DNA from 3 places in the Microbacterium sp. J1-1 genome. Region 3 is predicted to be linked to each of the others. Evidence: predicted binding sites of a transcription regulator. Region 3 holds the regulator's gene; each other region holds the start of a gene.
The links. Region 3 encodes LexA, which represses DNA repair genes until DNA is damaged. Its sites were predicted from a motif close to TCGAACANNTGTTCGA; they were not measured.
Positions count from the first base shown of each region.

Region 1: a site for LexA is predicted at 2,652-2,667, ahead of LRQ07_RS05480 (HNH endonuclease signature motif containing protein). Genes of this name have one in related genera too.
Region 2: a site for LexA is predicted at 8,575-8,590, ahead of recA (recombinase RecA). Genes of this name have one in related genera too.

Region 1 covers NZ_CP089590.1:1,149,152-1,159,010, reverse strand. The annotation lists gene LRQ07_RS05485 (ABC transporter substrate-binding protein) at 1-908, opposite strand, end outside; gene LRQ07_RS05480 (HNH endonuclease signature motif containing protein) at 1,280-2,620, opposite strand; gene LRQ07_RS05475 (hypothetical protein) at 2,767-3,372, opposite strand; gene LRQ07_RS05470 (hypothetical protein) at 3,422-3,832, opposite strand; gene LRQ07_RS05465 (aldo/keto reductase) at 3,925-4,887, opposite strand; gene LRQ07_RS05460 (SDR family NAD(P)-dependent oxidoreductase) at 4,988-5,722, shown strand; gene LRQ07_RS05455 (zinc-binding dehydrogenase) at 5,862-6,962, shown strand; gene LRQ07_RS05450 (aldo/keto reductase) at 6,970-7,932, shown strand; gene LRQ07_RS05445 (alpha/beta hydrolase) at 7,966-8,964, shown strand; gene LRQ07_RS05440 (alpha/beta hydrolase) at 8,961-9,859, shown strand, end outside.
Region 2 covers NZ_CP089590.1:1,602,861-1,612,719, reverse strand. The annotation lists gene hflX (GTPase HflX) at 1-1,278, opposite strand, end outside; gene LRQ07_RS07610 (class I SAM-dependent methyltransferase) at 1,347-1,991, shown strand; gene dapF (diaminopimelate epimerase) at 2,020-2,892, opposite strand; gene LRQ07_RS07600 (GNAT family acetyltransferase) at 2,915-3,379, opposite strand; gene LRQ07_RS07595 (dihydrofolate reductase family protein) at 3,376-3,903, opposite strand; gene miaA (tRNA (adenosine(37)-N6)-dimethylallyltransferase MiaA) at 3,946-4,872, opposite strand; gene miaB (tRNA (N6-isopentenyl adenosine(37)-C2)-methylthiotransferase MiaB) at 4,869-6,416, opposite strand; gene LRQ07_RS07580 (regulatory protein RecX) at 6,466-6,891, opposite strand; gene recA (recombinase RecA) at 7,329-8,378, opposite strand; gene LRQ07_RS07570 (DUF3046 domain-containing protein) at 8,647-8,871, opposite strand; gene LRQ07_RS07565 (helix-turn-helix domain-containing protein) at 8,892-9,200, opposite strand; gene LRQ07_RS07560 (CinA family protein) at 9,342-9,830, opposite strand; gene pgsA (CDP-diacylglycerol--glycerol-3-phosphate 3-phosphatidyltransferase) at 9,827-9,859, opposite strand, start outside.
Region 3 covers NZ_CP089590.1:2,422,190-2,432,048, forward strand. The annotation lists gene LRQ07_RS11615 (DUF1844 domain-containing protein) at 1-234, shown strand, start outside; gene LRQ07_RS11620 (SseB family protein) at 263-1,060, opposite strand; gene priA (bifunctional 1-(5-phosphoribosyl)-5-((5-phosphoribosylamino)methylideneamino)imidazole-4-carboxamide isomerase/phosphoribosylanthranilate isomerase PriA) at 1,044-1,790, opposite strand; gene hisH (imidazole glycerol phosphate synthase subunit HisH) at 1,894-2,529, opposite strand; gene hisB (imidazoleglycerol-phosphate dehydratase HisB) at 2,526-3,143, opposite strand; gene LRQ07_RS11640 (histidinol-phosphate transaminase) at 3,140-4,234, opposite strand; gene LRQ07_RS11645 (LysM peptidoglycan-binding domain-containing protein) at 4,279-4,647, opposite strand; gene lexA (transcriptional repressor LexA) at 4,935-5,621, shown strand; gene metE (5-methyltetrahydropteroyltriglutamate--homocysteine S-methyltransferase) at 5,767-8,076, opposite strand; gene LRQ07_RS11660 (methylenetetrahydrofolate reductase) at 8,098-9,045, opposite strand; gene LRQ07_RS11665 (S9 family peptidase) at 9,236-9,859, shown strand, end outside.

The DNA of each region.
Region 1 (9,859 bases), 1.3 Mb from region 3:
TCGAACGCGTAGTTCAGCGCCTGCCGCACCTCGAGCTTGCCGAGCGGCTCGCTCTTCACGCCGGTGTGGTCGGTGATAACGAGGCCCGCCCATCCGGACACGCGTTCCGCGGTGTTCCACCCCTGCTGCTTCGCCTGCTCGAGGTTGGCGACGTCGCCGTACTGCACGTTGATCTGGCCGCTGAGCATGGCGTTGTGACGGGCGGTGGCATCGGTGATCGGGAAGATCGCGAGCTCGGAGAAGGGGTACGCGTCGGCGTCCCAGTGGTCGGCGGTCTTGGTGAAGTGGTACTCCGCACCGGCGACGCTCGTCGTGCTGTCGAGGACGTAGGGGCCGGAGCCGATGGGCTCGCTGCCCAGCGTGCCCGCTTCGATGGCGGCCGGGGAGGCGACGTAGCTGCGTCCGAGACCCATGAAGTAGAGGATCGTGTCGTCGCGCTGCGTGAGGGCGATGCGGACGGTGTCGTCGTCGACCTTCTCGAAGGAGGCGACGTTGACATAGGCCTCACCCGAGCGGGCACCCGCCTTGAGGTACTCGAGGCTCGTGATCACGGCGTCGACATCGACCGGGGTGCCGTCGCTGAACACGGCGTCGGTGCGGATGTCGAGGTCGATGCTGAGGTCGTCGTCGGCGACGGTCCATTCGGTGGCGAGTGAGGGGATCGGATCGCCCTCGGCGTCGAGGGCGATCAGAGCGTCGTAGACGGCGGAGAGATACGGGCCGTCGAAGCCGATGTCGGCGAGCGAGGGATCCCACGACGTGACGTCGAGGAAGTTCCCGATGTTGAGGGCGTCGGGGCTGTCGACCCCGCTGCCGTCGGACGGCGAGGGCGAGGCGCCGCCGCTGCAGCTGGTGAGGGCGAGCGTCACGGCGACAGCCGCGGCGAGCGCGAGGGGCATTCGTTTCATGATTCCTTCTCTCGGGTGCAGGGGGTGGTGAAGAAGGGTCGAGGTGCCGCTGATCGGAAGCCGGGTCCGACGTCACTTCGATGTGTCGTGCTGGTTAGTCTACATGCGTGGAAAAAGAGCGCAAGGGCGATTCCCCCCCGCGCTGCGCCGGATCATGCCCGGGGGCGCACCGGGCTTGACCGAGCGCGCAGGCATGAGCGCATGGACATGGGCGCGCGGGCATGAGCGCGCGCCCATCAGCAGACCAGCACATCCCGAGCCGCACACGCAGGCACCGGCATCAGACGTCGATGTCAGCCGTCGATGTCAGGCACCGGCATCAGACGTCGAGGTCAGGCGGCGATGCCAGGCACCGATGTCAGGCGGCGAGGTCAGGCGGCGATGTCGAAGCGCGCTCGACCGCCGAGGCGCGGGCTGCGCGCAGGGTCGACCGAGGCGGGAGGGATGAACCATACCCGCCCCACCGGACCGCCCCCATCGATACGGATCTCCCACCCGTTGTCATGCACTCGGTGGTGGCAGGTCTCACACAGCAGCACGCCGTTCGACAGATCCGTCGGCCCGCGGTCACGACTCCACCACCGGATGTGATGCGCCTTCGTCATATCCGGCGGCAACCCGCACATGGCGCAGCCCCCGTCGCGCTCCACCAGCGCCAACCGTTGCGATCGCGTGAACAGGCGCTTCTCGCGCCCCCAGTCGAGCACTTCACTCGCGGCGCCGAGCACGCACGGAATCACACCCCCGCCGGCGGCCATCCGTCGCGCGGCTCCGATACTGATCGGCTGCTCGACCCCGTCGATCTCCGCAGAGCCGGTGCCGACCTCGAGATCATCGAGGCTCATTCTCACCACGATCGTCGCCCCTGCTAGCGGCACCCTGGCTTCGCAGCCGAGCACGTGGGCGGCGAACACAGAGAGCGCATCAGCCTGCAGCATCGGCACGGTGCGACGGTCGGCGTCAGGCGCGTCGGGAGCGGCCGCATCCTTCCGGGCGGCGAACGCGGCCGTCACGTAGCCGCGGATCGCGGTCATGACAGGGGCGGCCGTCTCGGCATCGAGGACCGCATTCAGATGCACCATCCCCTCACGCTCGTGGATGGTGAGGGATCGACGGGAACGCTGCTCCTCGAGTCGCGGCTCCACCCCATCCGGGTCCAGCCACGCCTCCGCCCGCACCACTAGCTTCCGCACATCGTCCAGCGCGAGCCCGAACGCTTTCTCCACCAGCACACGCTCTGCCTCGGCGACGCGCGTCAGACCCACCACGACGCGACATCGATCGAGCAATGAGATGATTACCGCCGCCGACTGAGCGCTCAGCATTCCCGCGCCGAGCGCCTCCCGCACGACCGGGTATCTCGCCGGCAGCGGCGCCCCCAGGAGGTCTGCACGCGGAGCAACGGCCTCCCCCACCTTCACGAGCCGCGTCGCATCACCGCGTGACACACCCACGGTCGCCGCGATCATCGTCGCCGGATTGCGGAACCCCTGCTGCTTCGCGAGACTCTCGGCACCGAGTTCGGGGCGGGACTCGCGAGAGATGCACGCGGCCACCTCGACGTGCACGACGTCCAGCCGCCGCTGGAGCACCCCGAGGGACGCGCTGACCGCGATGAGCTGCTCCCGCGACAACTCACCCGAGTCGTCGGCATCAGCCCACGCCGCGTCGAGACGGGACATCGCCTCATGCAACACGGCCAACTTCGACATACCCAGATTCTACCGAAGAGTCGCCCGACTTTCGAAGATTTGTTCGAATGAATGCCAGCATATCGCAGACCACCCAGGGGGCCCTCCAGGCAATCCCAGAGCCACCCCCCGCCCCGTCACGGAAGGTGCGCGGCGAAGCCGGATCCTCAGTCGTCGCGAAGGGCTCTCTTCACTCGGAGCAATTCGGCCGCCGATTCGATCTCCGCTTCGCGCGGGCCTCGCATACCGGACCCGTTGGTCGGTGTGAGGATGAAGGAGAGCAATCCTCCGCGCACGGTGATGTCAAGCCGCCCATACGACACGCTCGTCTCGTTGCGCCGTGATACCGAAACGATGTCGCGAAGAGCGTAATCCTGCCTCTCGACTGAATGGCGCGGCCTCGCCAGCCCTGCGTGGATGCACACCGTCAGGCGGTCCGGGTGAACCAGCAACCACCCGGCGCTCACACGATCCGCGGGGGTGCCATCCACGTCGAGATCGGCCCGCGAAAACGCGAAGCCAGCCAATGCTCCGGCACCCTGCACGTCGCGCGCGGCGGCTCGAACGAGCCACCGCCACCGAAGCGCGTTCCATCCAGCGGCAGCGATCAAAGCGAGTCCGGCGGCGGCGAACAGCATCACACTGCCGATCGATGCCCCTTGCAGCGCCGGGAGCACGAGAACGACGACGCCGAGGAGAACCGCACCGCACATCGAGATGTTGCGGCCGAGCGTCGTCAACGGCCCCTCGGGGGCGAGGCGAAGAAGCTCCACTCGAGAGAAGCTTCCCTCTTCGCTAGGCGACCCCGCACCCATCATCGACTCACTCCCCCTCCGCATCGGACGCACCACGCACCGCCTTCTTCGCGGCCTCAACGAGCTGCGCATATTCGGGGCGGAACGTCTCGACCAGCTCCGACTCGAGCTTGGCCTCCAAGTCCCACAGCACACGCCGTTCTGCCTCATCGATGCCTGCCGCTCCCCCGTCATGCACAGAGGCCAGCCAATCGAAGAGGACCAGCGCCTCGGCCCGGGTCACTCGCAGCTCCACGTCTTCAGCGTGGGCTTCAGCGTCGCCAGGCTTCGCATCGGTCAAGCCACCGTCTTGCTCGGCAGCCCGGCGTCTCGCATGAGCGCGTCTGTCGAGAATCAGATACCAGCCGACGAAGAAGACCACCAGAAAGAGGAATCCGCCGAAGACCACGGCCATGAGCAGTGTGGGCTCCGGGCTCATCTCATCTCCACTCCCCCGACATCCACGGCGGATCTCGGCGCGCCTCATGTTCCCACACCGGCAGCACGCAGCCCCAGAACCTCCGGCCCTCCTCACCACGCCCCGTCGGCGCGCACCTCCCGGTCGACCCAGCAGTCGGCGAGCGCAGCCCGCACCTCGGCCCCCTGGTCTCGCGCGAGGGCGAGCGCCGCATGGTTCGCCTCGAGTTGCGCGAGACGCGAGGCACCGAACAGCACGTTCGCGGTGGCGGGGTTCGACAGGCAGAAGGCGATGCCGAGCGCGGCCGGCGTGACCCCGAACTCTCCCGCAACCCGCGCGACCTCGGGGTACACGGCGACGATCTGCTCCCGGATGCCTCCCACGTCGGCACCGATCTTCCGTTCGGGCATGCGTCCGGTGGCGAGGATTCCACCCTCGAACACGTCCGACGCCTGGAGCGCGAGAGCCCCCTCGGCGAACAGGGGGCCGTAGGCGTCCCCCTCCGCCATCGAGCGCCGAGCGATCCCGTACTTCAGCTGCGCGAACGCCGGGCCAGCCATGCCCTGCGCCGCGGCGACGGCGAGCGCCTCCCTCGTGTGCTCGATCCGCCAGTTGTTGATGCCCCAGGAGCCCACAAGCCCCTCGGCGATCAGCTCGTTCACGTCGGCGACGAGGCGCGGCAGGTCCGGAGCGTCGAGGTAGTCGCCCACGACGAGGGTGTCGAACCGGTCGAGGCCCGCTCGCTCCAGGGACTCGACCAGTTGTGCGCGAAAGCCCTGGTTCGGCCAGTCCCACAGCCAGAGCTTGCCGCACAGCACGATGTCATCGCGGTCGACGCCGCTCGCTCTCAGAGCCTGCCCGAAGAGGATGTCGGTCTTCGAGTTCTCGGAGTGCGGACCCATGTTGTAGTACGCGACGTCGAAGAAGCCGGCGTCCAGCTCGACCGCCCGGCGGATCAGCGCCACCGCGTCGTCGGGCGCCATCCGATCCCAGGTGTTCCAGGATCCGAGCGCCAGCGGGGGCACCGGGGCGCCCGGGGAATCCAGAGGCTTCCAGGGATATGTCGTTTCGGGCATGAAGGCTCCTTCGCCGTCTCGAGACACGGGGTTGTGTTTTTCTATGTTTGTAGAATATAACGGAGACATCCCGTCAGAACCGCCGTCAGTGAGGACGAACATGACCGTATCCCCCCGCCGCATCCTGGTCACCGGCGGCGCGTCCGGCCTCGGCCTTGGCATCGCCACCGCGTTCCGCGACCGTGGAGACGAGGTCTTCATCGGCGATGTGAACGCGGACGCCGCCACGGCGATCGCCGCCGAGATCGGCGCCACGGCGCTCACCCTCGACATCGGCGACGAGTCCTCCGTGCGCGCCGCAGCCGAACGGCTCACTGCCGACGGCGGCATCGATGTCCTGGTCAACAACGCGGGCATCGTCGCCGGCGGCGGCACCCTGCAGGACGTCCCGGTCGACGTCGTCGACGCAGCCCTGCGGGTCAACGTGCGCGGAACCTTCCTCATGCTCCGGATCTTCGGCGCGCTGCTCGCCGACGCAGGACGCGGCGCGATCGTCAACATCTCGTCCATCGGCGCACGGCAGCCCACCCCCGGACTGGGGCACTACGAGGCGACGAAGGCCGCGGTCGACGCCCTCACCCGCACCGCTGCGATCGAGCTCGCCGCCTCGGGCGTCCGGGTCAACGCGGTGGCGCCCGGCCCCGTGCTCACGCCTCTCACCGCGGACTTCGCCTCGAACCCGCAAGCCCGTGCGGCGTGGGAGTCCCGCATCCCGCTCGGCTCCATCGCCGAGGTCGACCAGATCACCCCGCTCGTGCTGTTCCTCGCGAGCGACGCCGCCAGCCACATCACCGGAATCTCCGTCCCCGTCGACGGCGGACAGCTCCTGGTCTGACGCGGGATCGATTCCGCGTCTTCCCGTCACCTCCGAGGCCCCTTTCTGATCCGCCACCCGCCCCGCTGATCCGCCACCCGCCCCGCTGACCCGCCACCCGCCCCGCTGACCCGCCACCCGCGCGCGACTGGAGAACCGCATGCCCCTCCCCACCCGCACCAAGGCCGCCGTGCTCACCGCGCACGGCGAGCCGCTCACCCTGCAGGACCTGCCTCTCCCCGCCGAGATCGAAGCGGGCGCCGCGCTCGTGCGCATCGCGTGCACCACGCTGTGCGGCACCGACATCGAGATCTGGGAGGGACGGATGACCTTCCCCGGCATGCTCCCGATGGTGCTCGGGCACGAGATGGTCGGCGAGATCGTCGCCACCGGCCCCGACACGAAGGATGCCCTGGGCCACCCCCTCTCCCCCGGAGATCGCATCGGCTGGTCCGAGTCGACCTGCGGCGAGTGCTACGGCTGTGTGGTGCTGCGCGAGCCCGTCGCCTGCTCACGCCGCGGATACGGCTTCCTGCAGCGTGCGGACGTGCCACCGTTCGCCACCGCGGGACTCTCGGAGTACGCCTACGTGACCCCGGGGGCGGCCAAGCTGCTGCTCCCGTCATCCGTCAAGGACACCTGGGCCTCGATGGCCGGATGCGCGGCCAAGACCGTGTTGCGGGCCTTCGAGCGGGCAGGGCGCATCCGCCCCGGCTCGACCGTGGTCGTGCAGGGCGCCGGAGCGCTCGGCATCTTCGCCACAGCCGTCGCGAAGATCTCCGGTGCAGGCCAGGTCATCACGGTGGGCGCCCCCGCCTCCCGACTCGAACTCGCCGGCCGCTTCGGCGCCGATGCGGTCGTCGACTTCCGCGACGGCCCGGTGGTCGATCAGGTGATGGCGCTCACGGGAGGCCGCGGCGCCGACCACGTGTTCGACTTCGCGGGTGCGCCCAGCGTCGGCCCTGACGCGATCGCGATGGCCGCTCAGCGCGGGACCGTCACGATCGTCGGCTCGACCGGTCCCGCGGGCGACGGCTTCCCGCTCAGCACCATCATGGGCAAGGAGCTCACGGTGGTCGGCTCACTCAACGGCGACATCTCCGACTACTCCCGTGCGATCGACTTCTTCACCGCGTTCGCGGATCGCTACCCCTGGGACAACCTCTTCAGTGCCCCGGTCGGCCTCGCCGACGCCTCCGCGAAGATCGCCCACATGCACGACCTCGATGAGGTCAAAGCCGTCATCGACCCGAGACTGTGAGGACTCCATGACCACTCCCCTCCTGCCCCGACGCGAGATCGGCCGCAGCGGCATCGACGCCTCACTGTTCTCTCTCGGCTCCTGGCACACCTACGACCGGATGGACTTCGCCGACGCGGTCGCAATGCTCCGCGAGGCCGTGGACCGCGGCGTGAACCTCTTCGACGTGGGCGTGTACTCCGCGCCGGGAGCGCCACCGGTCTTCACCGACGTGATCTTCTCGGCGATGGTGCGCGCTGCAGGCCTCCGGCGCGACGACTGGCTGCTCTCGTCGAAGCTGTGGCTCGAGGCCTTCGGCGACGACGGCTTCCGCCCCCAGCTCGAGAACGCGCTGATGCGGGTCGGCGTCGAGCACGCAGACCTCGTGATCCTCGGAGACCTGCGGCGCGACGACCTCGACCTGCGTGACCTCGTGCTCGACCTCGCCCGCCTCGCGGAGGCCGGCCTCATCCGCACCTGGGGTGTGAACAACTGGTCGGCATCGAGCATCCAGTCCCTGATCGACATCGCCGCGGCGGAGGGCGTGGCCGGACCGCAGATCGCGCAGTTGAAGTACAGCGTCTCCCGGCGCTCGATCCCCGACGGCAGCCCCTTCGCCCGCCTGTGGGAACAGGGGCTCACTTTGCAGGCCTCCGACTGCCTCGAGGGCGGCGTGCTCGCCGGCAAGATCAACGGCGACCGGCAGATCGGCCGCGACCCCGGCGACATCCGGGAGCGGATCATCCAGGATGTGCCCGCCTTCACCGAGGTCGCCGCATCCCTCGACGTCTCACCCGCGCAGCTCGGGATCGCGTTCACCCTCACCCATCCGGCCCTCACCACGACGCTGTTCGGCGCCTCGAGCGCGGAACAGCTGCGCGCCAACCTCGACGCCGCAGCCCTGGTCGACCGGGTCGGCGGCGATGAGCTGCGCCGCCTGGTCGAACCGTTCTGGGCCGATCGCGGGGTCGTCGACCCCGAAGGCCCCTGACCCGCCGCTTCGCCCTTCCATCCAAGGAGAACCATGACCGCCACCGCCGCCGGACGCCCGACCGTCACCCCCGTGCCCTTCGACCCCGAGGTGCAGGCCGTGCTCGACGAGATCGCGAAGAACCCACAGCCGGCGCTCACCCGCGACACCCTTCCGCGTGACGGTGTCGACCGGATTTTCCCCGACAACGACTCCGTGATCGCCGGGCGCGACATCGAGTGGGAGGACCGCGTCATCCCCGGTCCCGCCGGAGCACCCGACCTCGAGATCACGGTGTTCCGCCCCGCCGGCGTCCACGGGGAGGTGCTCCCCGGTTTCGTGAACATCCACGGCGGCGGCATGATCGTCGGCCACCGTTCGTGGGAGACCGGCCGCGTGGTCGACATCGTCGACGAACACCGGGTCGTCGCCGTGAACGTCGAGTATCGCCTCGCTCCGGAGAACCCCTACCCCGCGGGCGTCGAGGACTGCTACGCCGCCTTCGTGTGGGTTCATGAGCACGCCGCGGAACTCGGCATCGACCCGGAGCGCCTGATCGTCGGAGGCGGCAGTGCGGGCGGAGGGCTGACAGCCGCTGTCGCCCTGATGGCGCGCGACCGACAGGGGCCCGTCATGGCCGGGCAGCTCTTGCTGTGCCCGATGATCGACAACACGAACACCACCGTCGCGAGCCGCCAGTACGACGGCATCGGCACATGGCAGCGCGAGATGAACCTGCTGGCGTGGTCGTGTGTGCTGGGCGACGACCTCGCCTTCCACCCGGACGCTCCCGCCTACGCCGCCCCCAGCCGCGCGACCGATGTGTCGGGACTCCCGCCCGCCTTCATCGAAGTCGGCGAGGCCGAGGCCTTCCGCGATGAGGACACGGAGTACGCGCTGCGCATCTGGGCCACCGGAGGACAGGCCGAACTGCATGTCTGGGGCGGCGGAGCGCACGGCTTCGACATGTACATGCCGGAGGCTGAGATCTCCCGAGCCGCTCTCGCCGCTCGCGCCTCGTGGTTGCGTCGCATCTGGCGGGCGGACCGATGACCGCGCCGCTGCCGGTCCCGTATGACCCGGAGCTCGTCGCCGGCCTCGACGCGTTCGTCGGAATGGTGGAGATCATCCCGCTGCGTGCCGACACGATCCATGCCAACCGCGACCACTTCGCGACGATCATCCCGCCCATAGCCGCACAGGCCGCGGGTCGGGAGGCCGTCTGGGAGGACCGTGTCATCCCCGGACCGCACGGGGCACCGGACATCGAGATCACGATCGTCCGCCCCGCCCGCGCGACTTCCGTGCCCGCCCCCGCGGTCCTGTCGATCCACGGCGGCGGGATGGTGCTCGGCACCCGGTTCTTCGGCACCGCGGAGCTCATCGACCTCGCCGAGCGGCACGGCGTCGTCGGAGTGGCCGTCGAATACCGGCTGGCACCCGAGCATCCCGGTCCCGCGCAGGCGGAGGACTGCTACGCCGCGCTGGAGTGGATGGCCGCCCACGCCGACGAGCTCGGCATCGATCCCGCCCGCATCATCGCCTCGGGGATGAGCGCCGGCGGGGGCCTGTCGGCTGCCGTCGCGCTGATCGCCCGGGATCGCGGCGGTCCACACCTGGCCGGCCAGCTGCTCGGCTGTCCGATGCTCGACGACCGCAACGAGACCGCCTCCAGTCGGCAGTACGACGGCTTCGGCGCGTGGGATCGGAACAACAACGACACCGCGTGGGATGCCATCGCCGGGGACGACCGGTTCACCGACCGCGTCTCCGCGTACACGGCACCCGCCCGCGCCACGGACCTCGCCGGGCTCGCACCCGCCTTCATCGAGGTGGGCGCTGCCGAGACGTTCCGCGACGAAGCCGTCGACTACGCCCTGCGCATCTGGGCGACCGGCGGACACGCCGAGCTGCACGTGTGGGCCGGCGGATACCACGGCTTCTCCGG
Region 2 (9,859 bases), 820 kb from region 3:
AGACACGAAGTGCGCGTGCGGCTGAAGGCCGCGGAGCACCAGACGCTCGTCCTCGTCGATCAGATCCGCCTTGTTGAAGACCACGATCTCGGGCAGATCCCGTACGCCGACATCACCGAGCACGTCGCGCACGGTCTGAAGCTGACCCGCCGGGTCGGGGTGCGAGCCGTCGACGACGTGGAGCACGACGTCGGCTTCCCCGACCTCTTCCAGCGTCGAACGGAAGGCCTCGACGAGCTGATGCGGCAGGTCACGGACGAAACCGACGGTGTCGGTCAACGTGTACACGCGTCCGTCCTCCGTCTCGGATCGCCGCACCGTGGCATCGAGCGTCGCGAACAGCGCGTTCTCGACCAGCACTCCGGCGCTCGTGAGCGCATTGAGCAGACTCGACTTGCCGGCGTTCGTGTACCCCGCGATCGCGACCGACGGGATCGTGTTGCGCTTGCGCTCGGCGCGCTTCGCCTCACGAGCCGGACCGAAGTCTCGGATCTGACGCCGCAGCAGAGCCATCTTGGTCCGGATCCGCCGACGGTCGAGTTCGATCTTGGTCTCACCGGGACCGCGCGAGCCCATGCCCGCGCCGCCGGCGCCCACCTGCCCACCGGCCTGACGACTCATCGAGTCACCCCATCCGCGCAGACGCGGAAGCAGGTATTCCAGCTGCGCGAGTTCGACCTGGGCCTTGCCCTCACGGCTCTTCGCGTGCTGGCTGAAGATGTCGAGGATCACCGTGGTGCGGTCGATGACCTTGACCTTGACGACGTCTTCGAGTGCACGACGCTGGCTCGGCGCGAGCTCCGCGTCGGCGATCACCGTGTCAGCGCCCACGGCGGCGACGATGTCTTTGAGTTCCTGCGCCTTGCCGCGACCGAGATATGTGGCGGCATCGGGATGCGGCCGGCGCTGAAGCACGCCATCGAGCACCACGGCACCGGCGGTCTCCGCCAACGCCGCGAGTTCACGGAGCGAGTTCTCGGCATCCTCCTGCGCGCCCTGCGGGTACACGCCGACGAGGACGACGTTCTCCAGACGCAGCTGCCGGTACTCGACCTCGGTGACGTCCTCGAGCTCTGTCGAAAGCCCGCCGACGCGACGAAGCGCGTGACGGTCTTCGAGGTCCCACTGCGCACCATCGGTGCTTCCGTGGGAGGCCGTCGATTCATCCTGCAGCGCCTGTGCTGCGCCGAACACGTGCACGTCGGAACGCTTCTCTGCGCTCGCGAGTACGCGATCGACGGTGTGGTCGTCGGTGGAGGGGGTGGTGGTCTCCGTCATCCGTTCCTTGTCTCTGCGTTTCGTAGCGAGCCTTAACCTTAGCCCGCGCTGTCCGGTACGCTCGCCCTATGGGGTCCGATCACTACTTCACTGCGGCCCCGGCAAGCCCCGAGAACCTTCGTAAGATCCGCGTATCGCTCGCAGGTCGAGAGCTCGAACTCACCACCGCCGGTGGTGTCTTCAGCCCGGATCGTCTCGACGCCGGCACTGCAGTGCTCCTCGCCAACACGCCTCCGGTTCCCCCGGGCGGCGACCTTCTCGACCTCGGGAGCGGTTGGGGTCCTGTCACGATCTCGATGGCCCTCGCCTCTCCCCATGCGACGGTGTGGGCCGTCGACGTGAATGAGCGCGCCCTGGATCTCGTCCGCCGCAACGCGGCTGCTCTCGGGCTCACCAATGTCAACGCATCTCTGCCCGACGATGTTCCCGCGCACGTGTCGTTCCGCACGATCCGCTCGAATCCGCCCATCCGCGTCGGCAAGAACGAGCTCCACGGGCTGTTGGAACGGTGGATCCCGCGACTCGACGAGCGCAGCGACGCGTGGCTCGTGGTGCAGCGCAACCTCGGGGCCGACTCGCTGCAGCGCTGGATCGGCGCGACGTTCCATCCGGGCTACAGCGTCTTCCGAACCGCCACCGGCAAGGGGTACCGGATCCTGAAGGTCCGTAAGCACGGCACGCTCCCGACGGAGCCGATCGCACTCTCCGAGTAGTGACTGTCGCCGTCGTCTTGGACGACGGTCAGACGAGGTCGACCTCGCCCTGGAACACCAGCTGGGCCGGGCCTGAGAGCGCGACGTGCTCCCCGTCCTCGGCCGGGAACATGCGTACGCCGAGGGTGCCGCCCGGCACTTCCACCTGCCAGTTGTTCGGCGCCTTCTCCCCCGCCCAGTAGCGTACGGCCAGCGCTGTCGCGGCGACGCCGGTACCGCAGCTGAGGGTCTCGCCCACACCCCGCTCATGGACGCGCATGCTCACGTGTCCGACGCCATCGCGCACGAGCGGCTCCCCTGGCACGACGAACTCGACGTTCGCCCCCTCGGGAAGCGAAGGATCGAGATCAGGTGCGCGGTGCAGCTCGAGGCCGGCGAGCTCGGCTTCCGAGGCGAGCGCCACGACGACGTGCGGATTGCCGACATCGATCCCGAGGCCGGGACGCGTGACGGGGAGCCCGTCGACACGCACGAGCGGGTCGTCGCCCGAGAGCTTCCAGCGGCCGAGGTCGACCTGGTATCCGGTCGCGCTTCGAGTCACGTCGCGCACACCGGCCCGCGTACCGATGGGCAGGGTGGATCCGTGCTCGATGGTCGCGAGACCGGAGCGAACCAGGTAGTGCGCGAACACCCGGATGCCGTTACCGCACATCTCGGCGAGCGAACCGTCGGCGTTGCGGTAGTCCATGAACCACTCGGCAGCAGGTTCCTCCGCCAGCGCGGCCTCGCCATCGGCGATCGCCTCGGATCGGACGACGCGGAGGATGCCGTCCGCACCGATACCGAAGTGGCGGTCGCAGAGGACGGTGACCTGTTCCACCGTCAGATCGAGTGCCCCGTCGGGGTCAGCGATGATGATGAAGTCGTTGCCCGTGCCGTGCCCTTTGGTGAATGCGACCATGCCCCCAGTCTAGAGAGCGGGGCTAGGCGTCGGAGACGAGACGCTTTCCCGTGTTGGCCACGGTGAACCGCTCGTACCCGAGGGCATCGTAGAAGCCGAGGACGTGTTCATTGCCCTCTCGGACCATCAGTTGCACCTTCGGACATCCCATCGCTTCGAGCACGCGCTCGGCCTCCGCCACCAGTGCTCGCGCGATTCCGAGGCCACGGTGAGACGCTGCCGTCGCGAGGTAGTAGAGCCACCCTCGATGACCGTCATACCCGGCCATCACCGATCCGATCACCTCGTCGTCCTTCGTCACCGCGACGAGGAACCCTTCGGGCTGCATGGCGAGCTTGCGCTCGATGTCGACACGCGGATCATTCCACGGCCGCGTGAGCCCGGCTTCTTCCCAGAGAGCGACGACGGCGTCCATATGAACGCGTTCGAACCGACGGACGGCCCAGTCCGCCGCACCGTAGGTCGGCGACTCGTTCGACACGCTCACGCGGACACCACGGAATAGCGTCCACACAGGAAGTTCCGATTGCGCGCGACCTCCAGGAGCTCGAGGTCGAGCCTGCGCGGGAGCAAAGGTGCGCCGGAGCCCAGCGTCACGGGCGCATACTGCACCCAGACCTCGTCCAGCAGCCCCGCATCGGCGAACTGACCCGCGAGGTCTCCCCCGCCGACGATCCAGATGTCCTGATCGCCCGCCGCCGCCGACATCTCGGCATGAACGCTCTGCACGTCCTGCTGGGTCAGCCGCACATCGGCGTTCTTCGGGAGTTGGAGTTCACGGTGGGAGAACACCCAGGTCGGCTGGCTGTAGCCCCATCGACCCTCTTCGTGGCGCATGACCCACTCGTACGTCGATGACCCCATGGCCAGGGCGCCGACGTTCTTCTCGAACGCGTTGTACCCCATCGGACCATCGGGATCGACATCCTGCGTCAGCAACCAATCGAGCGAATGCTCGTCTGTCGCGATGAACCCATCGAGGCTGGAGGCGGTGAAGAAATGGGTGACCATGCCCTCAGCCTCCCACCACTCACCGACATCGAAGGCGGTCGGTCACGACGACGCGGTCTCGGCTCCGAGGAGCGCCTCCGCGTCCGCGGGTGCGGTCCACCACTCCAGCTCCGGGTACCGCTTGAACCACGAGACCTGCCGACGCGCGTAACGGCGGGTCAAGGCTTGCGTCTGAGCGATGGCGGCGGCTTCGTTCAGACTCCCGTCGAGCTGGGCCAAGGCCTGCGCATAGCCGATGGCTCGCGGAGCGGTGACACCACGTTCGAGGCCGTGCTCCCGCAGGCCTGCGACCTCTGCGACGAGACCGGCCTCCCACATCCGCTCGACGCGGGCATCGAGGCGAGGCACCAGGTCGGCGCGATCGACGTGCAGGCCGATCACCCGTGTTCGCGGGTGCCACAGCACGGGCCTTTCAGGCAAGGCGGCGCCGTGTGTACTGCCCCCCTGCTCGAGGACTTCGAGGGCTCGGATGACGCGGCGGCTGTTTCGCGGGTCGACCTTCGCCGCCGCCGCAGGATCCTGGGAACGGAGACGCTCGAGCAGTCCGGCGAGGCCCGCGGACTCCAACTCGCGCTCGAGGCGCTCACGGATCGCAGGGTCGCGCGGCGGGAAGTGGAACTCGTAGACGACGCTCGACACGTACAAGCCGGATCCACCCACGAGGATCGCGTCCCCGCCGCGCTGATGGATCGCACCGATCGCCTCTCGCGCCACCGGCTGATACCAGGCCACCGCCGCTTCTTCGGCGACCTCACGCACGTCGAACAGGTGGTGCGGGATGCCGCGCCGCTCTGCCACGGGCAGCTTCGCGGTTCCGATGTCCATGCCCCGGTAGAGCTGCATGGCGTCGGCGTTCACGATCTCGGCCGGGTTGCCCCGAGCACGCAACGCCTCCGCGAGATCGAGCGCAAGCTCGCTCTTCCCGGTGCCGGTCGCCCCGACGATCGCCCAGAGGCGCGGGTCGCTCACACTCCGACGCGTAGCGTGGGAAGGCCGAGCGAGACCGGTCGCGGGCCGCCCTCTGCCGCGGGCGTCGGGACCGCGCAGGACTCGGCCTGCCCGCGATCCCACGCGTCGCCGCCGCGGGTCCGACGGATGCGCAGCGGAGCGCCGGTCGGGTCATCCGCGAGCAGGTGGAACGGTGCCGCATGGGTCACCGTGACCGTCACGACGTCGCCCGGCCGCGGAAGAGCCGAACCGTCGGTCACCTCGAAATGCACCAGCCGGTTGTCTTCGGCGCGGCCAGTGAGCCGGTGGGTCTCCGCGTCCTTTTTGCCTTCGCCGGTCGAGACCAGCACCTCGACCTCGCGACCGACCTGCTTCTGGTTCTCTTCCAGGGAAATGCGCTCCTGCAGGGCGATCAGTCGGTTGTACCGCTCCTGCACGATCTCCTTGGGCACCTGGTCCTCCATCGTGGCGGCAGGGGTGCCCTCGCGGATCGAATACTGGAAGGTGAACGCGGCAGAGAATCGTGCCTGTTCGACGACGCGCAGTGTGTCTTCGAAGTCCTCGTCCGTCTCGCCCGGGAATCCGACGATGATGTCGGTGGTGATCGCCGCGTTCGGGATTCGTTCGCGGACCCGATCGAGGATTCCGAGGAAACGCTCGCTGCGGTACGAACGACGCATGGCTTTGAGGATGCGATCGCTTCCGGACTGGAGCGGCATGTGCAGCTGCGGCATCACGTTCGGCGTCTCGGCCATCGCATCGATCACGTCGTCGGTGAATGCCGCGGGGTGCGGACTGGTGAACCGGATCCGCTCGAGTCCGTCGATCTCGCCCGCCGCGCGGAGAAGCTTGCCGAACGCCTGACGATCGCCGAACTCGACCCCGTAGGAGTTCACGTTCTGCCCGAGCAGAGTGACCTCGATCGCGCCGTCATCCACGAGGAGACGGATCTCGTTCAAGATGTCGCCAGGACGACGATCTTTCTCCTTCCCGCGCAGGCTGGGGACGATGCAGAAAGTGCAGGTGTTGTTGCAGCCCACGGAGATGGATACCCAGCCGCTGTGCGCGGAGTCGCGCTTCGTCGGCAGCGTGGACGGGAAGACCTCGAGCGACTCGAGGATCTCGAGCTCGGCATCACCGTTGTGGCGTGCGCGCTCGAGGAGGCCGGGCAATGAGCCCATGTTGTGGGTTCCGAACACGACGTCGACCCACGGAGCCTTGTCGAGGACGGCCTGCTTGTCCATCTGCGCCAGACACCCGCCCACCGCGATCTGCATGCCGTGCTTGCGTCGCTTCACCGAGGCGAGGTGCCCCAGCGTGCCGTACAGCTTGCCGGCGGCGTTGTCTCGCACGGCACAGGTGTTGATGATCACCACATCGGCTTCGGCACCGTCGAGCGCACGCACATAGCCGGCGCTCTCCAACGAGCCGGAGAGCCGTTCAGAGTCATGCACGTTCATCTGACACCCGAAGGTGCGGACTTCGTAGGATCGCTGTCGCCCGTCGTCGTCGACGGCCGCCGACGACGCACTGATGATCGTCGGTTCACTGCGCGGAATAGTCATGATCAACCCATTGTACGAGCCGATTCCACGCGTGTGCCGCGTCGGGATCTCAGTCCGAGTCGACGAATCGGACGCCCGAGGTCCCCCTGCCGAACGTCGCCTCCTGCAATGCCGTCTTCGCCGCCTTCATCGCTGTCGATCCGTTGTAGCCGCGACGCGAGAGCTGCCCCATCAGACGCCGAAGCGCCGTGTCGTGGTCCAACCGGGCGAGCGAACGAGCCTTGCTCCGAGCGAACTCGAGAGCGCGTTCGTCGTCATCGTCGGGTAGCTCATCGAGCGTGAGGTCGATAACCTCGCGCGGGATGCCCCGCTGGGCCAGCGCCCGGGAGAGTGCGACTCGCCCCTGCCCCTTCCGCTCCACTCCCGACGTCACCAGAACCTCGGCGAGAGCGGCATCGTCGAGGTAGCCTCGGCGTCCGAAGTCTTCGATCACCTCGTCGATCGTGGCGCTGTCGAGCTCGTGTCCCCGCAACATCTGACGCGCTTCGGAAACCGACAGCGAGCGGGCTCGCAGCTTCCGTACGAGCGACTCTTCGGCCGCGGTACGGGCCTCGTCCGGATCAACCTCGTCGCCACCCGACGCCTCGTTGGATGTGTCGAGCGCATGGAGACGGGGCCCAGAGCTCGCCTCGCCTGCTCGCCCGGCTCCCGGTCTCGCAGATGCTCCTCGGGCGGGATGGCGGTCACTGGGCGTGCCCGCATCGGACGTCGTCCCGAGCGCGGATCCGCGAGACGGAGTGTCCCACGTCGATCGCCACGCTCCGGCGTCGTTCGTGTGGCCGGGCTCGGCTTCCGAGACGACGTCGCTTCGTGCCGCAGCACTCCGGCCAGGGTCAGCCTGAGGGCGAGCACTGCTGAAGAGAGGAATGATGGGGGCGATCCGCTCGGAATCGCCCCCACGTGTGTCATTCATCAAGCCGGACGACGCTCGGCGAGCTCGTCAGCGGCGTCAGGAGCGACGAGCTGCGCACCGATACCGAGCTTCTGCTTGATCTGCGTCTCGATCGCGAGAGCGATATCGGGGTTGTTCAGCAGGAACGTACGGGCGTTCTCCTTGCCCTGCCCGAGCTGGTCGCCGTCGTAGGTGTACCACGAGCCCGACTTCTTGACGATGGCATGCTCGACGCCGAAATCGATCAGGCTGCCTTCGCGTGAGATGCCGACGCCGTAGAGGATGTCGAACTCCGCCTGCTTGAAAGGCGGAGCCATCTTGTTCTTCACGACCTTGACCCTGGTGCGGTTACCGACAGCATCGGTCCCGTCTTTCAGCGTCTCGATACGACGGATGTCCATCCGGACGGACGCGTAGAACTTCAATGCCTTACCACCGGCCGTGGTCTCGGGCGAGCCGAAGAAGACACCGATCTTCTCGCGGAGCTGGTTGATGAAGATCATCGTGGTGTTCGTCTGGTTCAGGCCACCGGTCAGCTTGCGAAGCGCCTGCGACATGAGTCGAGCCTGCAGACCAACATGCGAATCACCCATCTCTCCCTCGATCTCGGCGCGCGGCACGAGCGCGGCGACGGAGTCGATGACGATCAGGTCGATCGCCCCGGATCGAACGAGCATGTCGGCGATCTCGAGCGCCTGCTCACCGGTGTCGGGCTGCGACACCAGGAGCGCGTCGATGTCGACACCGAGCTTCGCTGCGTAGTCGGGGTCGAGAGCGTGCTCCGCGTCGATGAAGGCCGCGATACCGCCGGCGCGCTGTGCGTTCGCGATCGCATGCAGCGTCAGCGTGGTCTTACCCGAGGACTCCGGTCCGTAGATCTCGACGATTCGACCACGCGGGAGTCCGCCGACGCCGAGGGCGACGTCGAGCGCGATGGAGCCGGTCGGGATGACCGCAACGGGGGCGCGCTCATCACTGCCCAGCCGCATGACCGAGCCCTTTCCGAACTGACGGTCGATCTGGGCGAGGGCGGTCTCGAGGGACTTCTCGCGGTCTGCGGGTGATGGCATGATGTGCTCCTTCTGCGCGCGTGGTGCCGCCTGTAGGCTGTCGCGGCCCTCCCGGTTGGGAGTGACTCTCCGACAAGGCGTATGGCTCTTCGGCTTGTTCTCCACCGTACGAGGGGCCACCGACATCGTCTCGGCAAACTCACGTTCGGTGGACAATCACAGCTCTGAACCACCTGTGCAGAAGACTACGCTCTCTTCGAACGAATATTCGACGACACGCCGCCGATCGCACACCGTGTGCCGTAACCCGCGGACATCGCCGACGGAGTCAGTGCCCGCGCGGCTCCAGACGGCCGACACCGTGACGCCGGTTCTCCGGGACGTCCATCTCCACGCACAGCGCGAGCCAGATCTCACGGGGCGGTGTCCCGTCGGCCAACGCCTCGAGCGCCGTGCGACCACGAAGAGCCGAGAGTCCGAGATCGTTCACCAATGACGATGCTCGTGCCTGGAACTCGGTGTCGACCGCGCGCAGAAACTCGCTACGACGCATCGTTCACTCCGGCACCCTGCTCAGTGCAACGAGAGCTGAGGCTCGACCGACGCCACGAGGTCGTCCGGAACGACGTCCGGGAAGACCTGGATGCCCTCGAGAACCGAGATGCGGTCCCCGACCTCGCGCATGATCGTCGAGATGGGCACATCGAGAGCATCGGCGACGGATGCGAGGATCTCGCTCGACGCTTCCTTCTGCCCACGCTCGACCTCACTGAGGTAGCCGAGCGCAACCGACGCCTTGCTTGCAACCTGCCGGAGCGTGCGCCCCTTCTGCAGGCGGAAGTCCCTCAGCACATCGCCGATTTCCTGTCGTACAAGAATCATCGGAACCTCCTCCCCGTGTGGTCGTTCGGGGTCTCCCCCGATAGGACAGCCAGTCTAGTACGCCTGGCCTGCACGAAATCTACCCCTGCACTCTGTGGTTTGAATGTGAGCACATCATTGATAACCAGACCGGGGCGGACACTATTCCGCGACCAGGTCGAGCAGTGCTTCGAGCGCCGCAGCCACCGTCTGCGCCCGGATCGAATCCCGGTCGCCGCGGAAGCGGAATTCTCTCGCCTGCGCCCCGTTCGGCGTCACGATACCGATGTGCACGGTACCGACGGGCTGCCCGTCCGGCGAATCCGGTCCCGCGATCCCAGTGGTGGACACCCCGACATCCGCAGGCCGATCGTCTACGCTCACCACTCGCCGCACACCCCCGGCCATCTCCAGCGCGACCCGGGGGTGCACCGGACCGCGCATGGCGAGAAGCTCGGCGTCGACGCCGAGCACCGTCGCCTTGACGGAGGTCGCATAGGCCACGACACCGCCGAGGAGAACGGCGGAGGCTCCGGGGATGGAGACGATTTCTGCGCACAGCGCCCCGCCGGTGAGGGACTCCGCCACTCCCAGTGTCCACCCGCGTTCGTCGAGCGCCGACAGAACGGCGGCGGCGCTCGTCTCGCTCATGCCCTCTTCTGCCGCGATCCGCGCACCTG
Region 3 (9,859 bases):
GGCCTCGCCGACGACCCGGATGCGGCAGCCCAGCTCGACCTCGACGAGGCGCGCAAGCTCATCAACGCCCTCGCCGGACTCATCACCGCCGGCGCCCCCGAGATCAGCGACATGCACGCACGCTCGCTGCGCGACGGTCTCCGCTCGCTTCAGCTCGCCTTCCGCGAGGCCTCCTCCATCCCGGACCCGATCGGCAAGGGACCCGGCGAGAAGTGGACCGGTCCGGTCAACTGACAGCCGGAACGCAAGCGAGACGCGACGCTCAGGCGCTGCGGCGGAGCTTCACGGTCAGCGAGTCGGCGAGCACGGCGATGCGGTCATCGGACGCCCAGCGCTGGGCGAGGCGGGCGAGAACAGCATCGAGCACCTCGCGCTCGAGCCCATCGACCAGTTCGAGGATCACGACCAACTCCGGACCACGCAGGCGCGCGTCGGGGTCGCCGGCAGCGACGGCCACATCGATCACCGCCAGCTCGTGCGCGACGCTCTCCTGCAGCGCGGAGACCACCTCGGTCGAGAGGAAGCTCGGCACCCAGGGGTGCCCCTGAGCGATCGCCCAGACGGCGGGGCGCCGGAAGACGAACTCGGTCTCGGAGGTCGGGTCGAGCACGATCAGATCGGTGTCTTCGGCGGAAGCCGCCAAGGCGGCACGGAGCGCCTCGACCGGGATCGGTCGCGCCGTGGCATCCCACGCCTGCATCGTCTCGACGGACGAGAACACCGGCTGCACTCGACGCCCATCGGGAGCGGCAACCGTGACGATCGAGAGCTCCTGCGTCTTGTCGACCGGCAGGCCGTTGGGCGCGACGCCCTCCTCACCCTTCTCGGCGATGAGCGGGATCAGCACGCGCGCGGAACGGAACGCGTCGACGACCTCGACCTGACTCCCCTCCCCCGCACGGAAGCGGAGCAGAGCGGCCAGCAGGGCGGGGTCCGCGGAGCCGTCGTCCGCCGCGTGGGGGTTCGACTCGAAGCTGCGCCCCTCCCAGGGGACACCGGCGGAGTCGCCGTGGTTGTGCGACTCGGGCCCGCAGGAGTGCGCGTCAGTCTCCTGCGACATCCAGGGCCTCAGCCAGTGTGAAGGCGCCGGCGTAGAGTGCCTTGCCGACGATCGCACCCTCGACGCCCAGCGGCACGAGCGCACGGAGCGCGGCGATGTCATCGAGGTTCGAGATGCCTCCGGATGCGACGACCGGCTTCGGCGTGCGGGCGGTGACCTCGCGCAGCAGTTCGAGGTTCGGACCGCGAAGCGTGCCGTCCTTCGTCACGTCCGTGACCACGTAGCGGCTGCAGCCGGCGTCTTCGAGACGACCGAGGACCTCCCAGAGGTCTCCGCCCTCTTTGGTCCACCCGCGGGCGGCGAGCGTCGTGCCGCGCACGTCGAGGCCGACCGCGATCGCCTCGCCGTAGCGGCCGATCACGTCGGCGGCCCACTCGGGGTTCTCGAGCGCGGCGGTGCCCAGGTTGATCCTAGCGGCCCCGCTCTCGAGAGCCGCTTCCAGGGTCGCATCGTCACGGATGCCGCCGGACAGCTCGATGTCCACACCCTTGAACTGCTTGATGACCTTGCGCAGGATCGGCGCGTTGCTCCCCCGACCGAACGCCGCATCGAGGTCGACGAGGTGGATCCACTTGGCGCCCTGCGCCGCCCACTCACCCGCCGCGTCCAACGGGTCGCCGTAGCTGGTCTCGGTCCCGGCCTCCCCCTGGGTCAGCCGGACGGCCTTGCCACCGGCGACATCGACCGCGGGAAGGAGCGTGAGCGAGGGAGACTGCGCGAAGTCGTTCATGGATTCCTTGGTTCGGGAAGCTCTGCGGCCCGGAGCGGGCACGAGAACCGAGGGTAGTCCGCCCGAGGGCGGGTGACAAAACGGATGACGTCCACGGGAGGAGTCAGAGGCTGCCGATCCAATTGCGCAGCAGTTGGATGCCCGCTTCGCCCGACTTCTCCGGGTGGAACTGCGTGGCCGAGAGTGGGCCGTTCTCGACGGCGGCGAGGAACGGATCGCCGTACGTCGTCCAGGTGAGGACCGGCTGCGGGAAGGGCGGGATCACATCGAGCTCCCACGACTGTGCGGCGTAGGAATGCACGAAGTAGAACCGCTCCTTCTCGAGTCCGCGGAACAGGACGCTGTCCGCGCCGGGCTCGACCGTGTTCCACCCCATGTGCGGGAGCACGGGAGCGTTCAGTTCGGTGACTGCCCCCGGCCATTCGCCGAGCCCCGCGGTGTCGTGTCCGCGCTCGACACCGTGCTCGAACAGCACCTGCATGCCGACACAGATCCCCAGCACCGGTCGCCCACCGGCCAACCGCCGGTCGATGATCTCGTCGCCGCCGTGGGTACGCAGTGCCTCACGGACGGCCTGGAACGCACCGACGCCGGGGACGAGCAGTCCGTCGGCCTCGAGAGCCGTCTGACGGTCTCGGGTCAGCACCGCATCCGCGCCGGCCTCGGCCAGTGCCTTCACCGCGGAGTGGACGTTGCCGGAGTCGTAATCGAAGACGGCGACGCGGGGCGCGCTGCTCACAGCGCACCCTTGGTCGACGGGATGCCGTCGACCAGCGGGTCCAGAGCCTTGGCCTGGCGGAAGGCGCGTGCGAAGGCCTTGTACTCGGCCTCGGCGATGTGGTGCGGGTCGCGCCCGCCGAGGACGCGCACGTGCACCGTGAGTGCGGCGTTGAAGGTGATGGCCTCGAACGAGTGGCGCACGAGAGACCCGGTGAAGTGTCCACCGATCAGGTGGTGCTCGAACCCGGCCGGCTCGCCGGTGTGCACGAGGTACGGACGCCCGGAGATGTCGACGACCGCCTGCGCGAGGGCTTCATCGAGGGGCACGAGCGCATCGCCGTACCTCGAGATGCCCGACTTGTCGCCGAGCGCTTCGAGGATGGCTTGTCCGAGCACGATCGACACGTCTTCGACGGTGTGGTGCGCGTCGATGTCCGTGTCGCCCGAGGCCCGTACCGTCAGGTCGGTGAGCGAGTGCTTCGCGAAGGCGGTGAGCATGTGGTCGAAGAACGGCACCGAAGTGTCGATACGGCTCGCACCGGTCCCGTCGAGGTTCAGTTCGAGCTCGACGGTGGACTCCGACGTGCTGCGCACACGGCTGGCGGTGCGCGGGGTCAGTGCGGGGCTGCTCATGATGCCGATCCTATCGAGGCCAAGGCGTCGAGGAATGCGGTGGTCTCGGACTCGGTTCCTGCGCTCACCCGGAGGTGCCCGGGGATGCCGACGTCACGCACCAGCACACCACGGTCGTACAGCTGCTGCCAGGTCGCGCGCGGGTCGGCGACTCCTCCGAACAGGACGAAGTTCGACCACGTCTCGTGCGGCGTGTAGCCGAGGGCCTCCAGGGTCGCAGTGATCCTGTCGCGCTGCTCGACGATCTCCTCGACCATGCCGAGCATCACGTCGGCGTTGCGCAGCGCAGCAACGGCGGCGGCCTGTGTGAGCGCGCTGAGGTGATACGGCAGTCGGACCAGGCGGAGGGCGTCGATGAAAGCAGGATCGGCCGCGAGATAGCCCACCCGCGCGCCCGCGAACGCGAATGCCTTGCTCATGGTGCGGGAGATCGCGAGCCGAGGCCGCCCTTCGAGGAGCGTGAGCGCGGAGAGCGCGTCGTGCGGAGCGAACTCCTGGTACGCCTCGTCGACGATGACGACGCCGCGCGCAGCGTCGTAGACGGCTTCGACGACATCGAGACCGAGAGGCGTCCCGGTCGGATTGTTCGGCGAGCAGAGGATGACCACATCGGGATCAGCGGCGCGTACCTGCGCGGCCGCATCCTCGGGCGTGATCGAGTAGTCGGGCTCCCGGGTGCCGGCAATCCACCGTGCCCCCGTTCCCTGCGCGATGAGCGGATACATCGAGTACGTGGGCGCGAACCCGAAGGCGGTGCGCCCGGGTCCTCCGAACGCCTGCAGGATGTGCTGCAGCACCTCGTTGGATCCGTTGCCCGCCCAGATCTGGTCGGCGGTGAGCCCATGACCGAGGTAATCCGCGAACGCCTCGCGAAGCGTCGTGAACTCCCGGTCCGGATACCGGTTCACATCGCGGATCGCCACCGCGATGTCGTCGAGGATGTCACTCGCGACCGCCTCCGGGATCGGATGAGTGTTCTCGTTGACATTGAGAGCGACCGGGAGAGGGGCCTGCGGGGCACCGTACGGCTTCAGCCCGCGAAGGTCGTCACGGAGCGGCAGATCGTGGAGGGAGAGCGTCACCCTTCCCATGCTAGGCCGCCGGTCGGGCGGATGACGCACATCCCGGTGAGGGCTCAGTCCACGTACTGCGCCGGGATCGCGAGCTCCTGACCGATCTGGAGCTCGCCACCACGGAGCACGTTCATCCGGCTGATCTCTCCGATGACGACACGCGGGTCGGCGTTCGGCGCGACCGAGGTGGCGATCGACCACAGGGTGTCCCCGGGCAGGACCGTCAGCGTCTCGACACTCGCGGCGGGAGCATCGACACCGGAGGCGATGGCGCTGCCACCGCTGAGTGCCGCGAAAGCGATTCCGATCGCCAGCGGCACCGAGGCGAGAGCCAGCAGCACACCGCGACCCCGTGCCGTCAGCCGCAGTCGCGTGTGGGGGCGTGCGGGTGCCGGGAGGATCGTTGCGGTGCTGACGCTGATGCTGCTCATGTCGTGCTCCTTAGCCTGTCTCGGGGCGATGGGCCCGGAGGAAGTTGGCGTAGCGTTCGCATTCCCGTCTCGGCCGGGAGCCGTGAATGCGAAGCTACGTTCCGAAGATATCTTCGAGTTCGAACATCTGTCAAGTGTTCTTCGAAACCGGAAACGCGATTCGCCCGACACGCTCGAACAGATCTTCCAGATCGGACTGTTTCTCGGATACGGTTTCGATGAGAACACCACACCACGGGCCTCCGACATTCGAAGAGCGACGTCGGAACACGCACTTAAGGAGCACCATGAGCGAGTACTCAGCCCCCGAGTCGGAGGCACCGCGGACCCGCCGTCGCAAGAGCCTGAGCCCGAAGCAGATGGCGATCCTCGAGGTCATCCAGAATTCGATCGCCCACCACGGGTACCCGCCGAGCATGCGGGAGATCGGTGATGCCGTCGGCCTCAAGTCACTCTCGAGCGTGACGCACCAGCTCGGACAGCTCGAGCTCAGCGGCTACCTGCGCCGCGACCCCGGGAAGACGCGCGCGATGGAGGTCCTGATCGATCTGCCCGGTGCGAGCGGCGAGAACCCTGCCGATGTCGCGACCCCCGTGGGCGATGCCGCGCTCGTACCCCTGGTCGGGCGCATCGCCGCGGGTGTGCCGATCACGGCGGACCAGCAGGTGGAGGAGATCTTCCCCCTGCCACGCCAGCTGGTCGGCAAGGGCGACCTGTTCATGCTCAAGGTCTCCGGCGAGTCGATGATCGACGCCGCGATCTGCGATGGCGACTGGGTGGTCGTCCGCTCCCAGAACAATGCGGAGAACGGGGAGATCGTGGCCGCGATGCTCGACGGGGAGGCCACCGTCAAGGTCCTGCGCCGTCGCGACGGGCACACCTGGCTCCTGCCCCGCAACTCGTCTTTCGAGCCGATCCTCGGTGATGAGGCCGTCGTGCTCGGCAAGGTCGTGGCCGTGCTCCGAGCGGTCTGACGTGCCCCTCTGACCGTCGAGGCCCCCGCTGACCGTCGAGGCCCCCTCCCAGATACGTTTCTGAGAGGGGGCCTCGACGCTGGGCGGGGGTGTCGACCCGCTGCGGGGGTGTCGACCCTGCGCGGGGGTGTCGACCCGGGGTGGGCTACACCCGGACGCTCACGTCCTCACGCACCCGGCGCGTCGCCTCGACGATGTTGCGCAGCGAGGCGGTCGTCTCGTCGTAGCCGCGGGTCTTCAGGCCGCAGTCCGGGTTCACCCAGAGCTGACGTGTCGGGATCTCCTCCACCGCGCGACGCAGCAGCGACTCGACCTCCTCGACCGTGGGCACGCGCGGCGAATGGATGTCGTAGACGCCCGGACCGATGCCGTGGTCGAACCCGACCTCGGCGATGTCGGCGACGACCTCCATGCGACTGCGCGCCGCCTCGATCGAGGTCACGTCGGCATCGAGCGCCCGGATCGCATCGATCACGACACCGAACTCGGAGTAACAGAGGTGCGTGTGCACCTGGGTACCCGCAGCGGCACCACCGGTCGCGAGTCGGAACGAGTCGACGGACCAGCGGAGGTACGCGGGCTGGTCCGCCTTCTTCAGCGGCAGGAGTTCACGCAGCGCGGGCTCGTCGACCTGGATGATCGCGATGCCGGCAGCCTCCAGGTCCGCGATCTCATCGCGCAGCGCCAGCGCGACCTGGTTCGCGGTCTCACCGAGCGGCTGGTCGTCGCGTACGAACGACCAGGCGAGGATCGTCACGGGACCCGTGAGCATGCCCTTCAGGTGCTTGCTCGTCAACGACTGCGCGTAGGCGGACCATCCCACGGTGATCGGAGCCGGTCGCGAGACGTCGCCCCAGAGGATCGACGGACGTGTGGCCCGGGATCCGTACGACTGGACCCAGCCGTGCTCGGTCACGGCGAAGCCATCGAGGTTCTCGGCGAAGTACTGCACCATGTCGTTGCGCTCGGGCTCACCGTGGACCAGCACATCGAGCCCGAGGTCCTCCTGCAGAGAGACGACGCTGGCCACTTCGCGACGCAGGAAGTCGTCGTAGTCCTCGGCGGGGATCTCGCCACGCGTGAACCGGGCGCGCGCACGCCGGATGTCGCCGGTCTGCGGGAAGGAGCCGATCGTCGTCAACGGCAGCACGGGCAGGCCGAGCGCCTCCTGCGCGGTCTCACGCTCCTCGTACCCGACGCGGGAGAAGTCGGCCGTGCTGAGCGCGCGATCGCGGACGGCACCGTCACGAACGCCCGGTGCGGCGAGACGATCAGCCAGGGCCGCGGACGACGCGTCGAGCTCGGCGGCGATCGACGCGCGGCCGACGCTGAGTCCCCGTGCGAGCACACCGACCTGCTCGACCTTCTGGTCGGCGAACGCCAACCACGAGACCAGACGCTCGTCGAGCCGGGACTCGTCGGTCACATCGTGGGGCACATGCAGCAGCGACGTCGACGTCGACGCGGACACGGCCGCGCCGAGCGCACGGAGAGCCTCGAGCCGGTCGAACGCGTGCGCGAGGTCGCCGCGCCAGATGTTGTGCCCGTCGACCACCCCGCCGACGAGGGTCTTGCCCTCGAGCCCTGCAGCCGGGGCGGGCACGCCGCCGCGCACGAGGTCCACAGCGATCGCCTCGATCGGCGCGGCCGCGAGCACCGGGAAGACCTCACCGAGGTCGGCGTACGGGGCGGCGACGAGGATCGCGGGGCGTTGCGTTGCACGTCCGAGCACGTCCAGCGCTCGGGCGGCAGCATCCGCCAGCTGCGCAACGGATGCAGGGAGCGACTCGCTCACGAGCGCTGGCTCGTCGAGCTGCACCCACTCGGCTCCCTCGGCGCGAAGTCGCGCGAGCAACTCCACGTAGACCGGGAGGAGGTCATCGAGGCACGACAGCGGGTCGAAGCCCTGCGGGGCGTCATCCGAGGCCTTCGCCAGCGCGAGGAGGGTGACGGGGCCCACGATGACCGGTCGCGTGACCAGTCCCGCCTCGGCAGCCTCGGAGACCTGCCGGACGAGGCGGTCGCTGGAGAGCGAGAACACCGTCTCCGGGCCGATCTCCGGCACCAGGTAGTGATAGTTGGAGTCGAACCACTTGGTCATCTCGAGCGGCGCACGATCGCCCTCCCCGCGGGCGATCGTGAAGTAGGCGGGGAGTCCCACCGTGCCGTCGGCACCGCGGAGGTCCTCGAAGCGGGTCGGGATGGCCCCGACGGTCACGGCGGCATCGAGCACCTGGTCGTAGTACGAGAAGGACTCGGGGATCGCGGAGTCCTTGCGTCCAAGCCCCAACTCGGCGAGGCGCTCACGCGTCGATGCGCGCAGCTCACGGGTGGTCCGCTCGAGCTCCTCCTCGTCGATGCGGCCCGCCCAGAACGCCTCGACGGCCTTCTTGAGCTCACGGCGACGGCCGATCCGGGGATAGCCGAGGATGGTGCCCTCGGGGAATGCGGTCATGATCTTTCCTTTCGGCGGGGTCTAGTGACGCAGGGCCGGGAGGATCCCGGCTTCTGCGAGGACGGTGAGGACGGTCTCGTGTTGGTTGAAGGCGTAGAGGTGCACGCCCGGCGCTCCCCCGGCGACGACCTCGCGAGCGAGGCGTGCGGCCCACTCGATGCCGATCTCTCGACGACCCTCCGCGGTCGGCTCGACGTCGAGCGCGATGGCGAGCTCGCTCGGCAGGTCCTCCCCCGTGAGCTCGAGCACGCGTGTGAGCCGCGCCGGTGAGGTGATCGGCATGATGCCCGGCAGGATCGGGATCGTGACCCCGGCGCTGCGAGCCCGTTCGACGAACGCCAGGTAGTCGTCAGGGTGGAAGAAGAGCTGCGTGATCGCGAAGGTCGCCCCGGCGGCCTGCTTGGCGAGCAGCGCCTCCACATCCTGCGTGCGGTGCGTGGCCCGCGGATGCCCTTTCGGGAATGCGGCGACCGCGATGTTCACCTTGCGGCGGGGATCGACCCTCGCGGCACCGGGGAGTCCAGGGACGGGTGCCTCCTCGTAGGGAGCCCGTTCGGCCTGCACGCGGTCGATCAGCTGCACGAGCTGGGCCGCACTCTCCAGATCGCCGAGGTCGCCCTCGGTCTGCCCGGTGGGCGGGTCTCCGCGCAGGGCGAGGAAGCTGAGGATGCCGGCATCGAGGAACTCGCGGATCAGCGTCGCGGCGCCCGCGTAGCTGTTGCCGACGCAGGTCAGGTGCGCGAGTGGCTCGACGTCGGTCTGCGTGCGGATGAACCGGAGCACGTCGAGGGAGCGGCCACCGGTCGATCCGCCCGCCCCGTAGGTGACCGAGAGGAAGTCGGGCCCCGCGGCGGCGAGGCGTCGGACGGTGTCGTGCAGCGCTTCCTCGCTCGACGCCGAACGCGGTGGGTAGAGCTCGAAGGAGAACGGCACGCGAGGAGTGCCTGAGGTCTCGGTCTCGGAAGACATCTTCTCTCCTGGGGACAAGTCGGGCCGGGGGCCGCGCACGACACAGAGGACGTCGTTCGCGGGCGGGTGCCGGGCTCGGCTGTCGCTCCACGCTCCGGGGCGAACCGGGGCGTTTCCAGAAACCTAGATCACCCTGTCGGGTCGCCGCACGTGTGTGACGCCGTGTGTCATCGGCCCATAGGCTCGAAGCATGTCGTCCCCTTACGGTTCCTGGCCCTCGCCCTTCTCCGCCGCATCCGTGGCGGTCTCGTCCCCGCGCATCGACGGCGCCCGCTTCGTCGGCTCCGAGATCTGGTGGGGGGAATCCGTCCCGTCCGAGAAGGGGCGCGTGACGGTGCGGAGTTCGTCCGGGGACGAGATCCTTCCCGCCCCCTGGAGCGCACGTTCGCGGGTGCACGAGTACGGGGGCGGCGCATGGACAGCCGATCGCCAGGGCACGCTCTACTTCGTCGATGCGGATGATCAGCGGGTGCGTCGACTCGTCCCTGGCACCGAGCCTGTCCCCCTCACCCCGCAGGGCGCGGCGCACGGAGGCCTGCGGGTGCAGGCCGGGCGTCTGCTGGCCGTGCGTGAAGACCTGTCGACGACCCCGCACACCCGATCGATCATCGAGATCCCGGTCGACGGTTCGGCGGCGGACGACGCGAGCGCGATCCGGGTGATCCGGGAGAGTGAGGGCTTCGTCGCCCATCCGGCGCTCTCCCCCGACGGCAAGCGGATCGCCTGGGTCGAGTGGGACACCGGCCGGATGCCGTGGGAAGAGGCACATGCTCGGATCGTCGCTCTCCCCGCAGGCGACGTGCACACCGTGCCC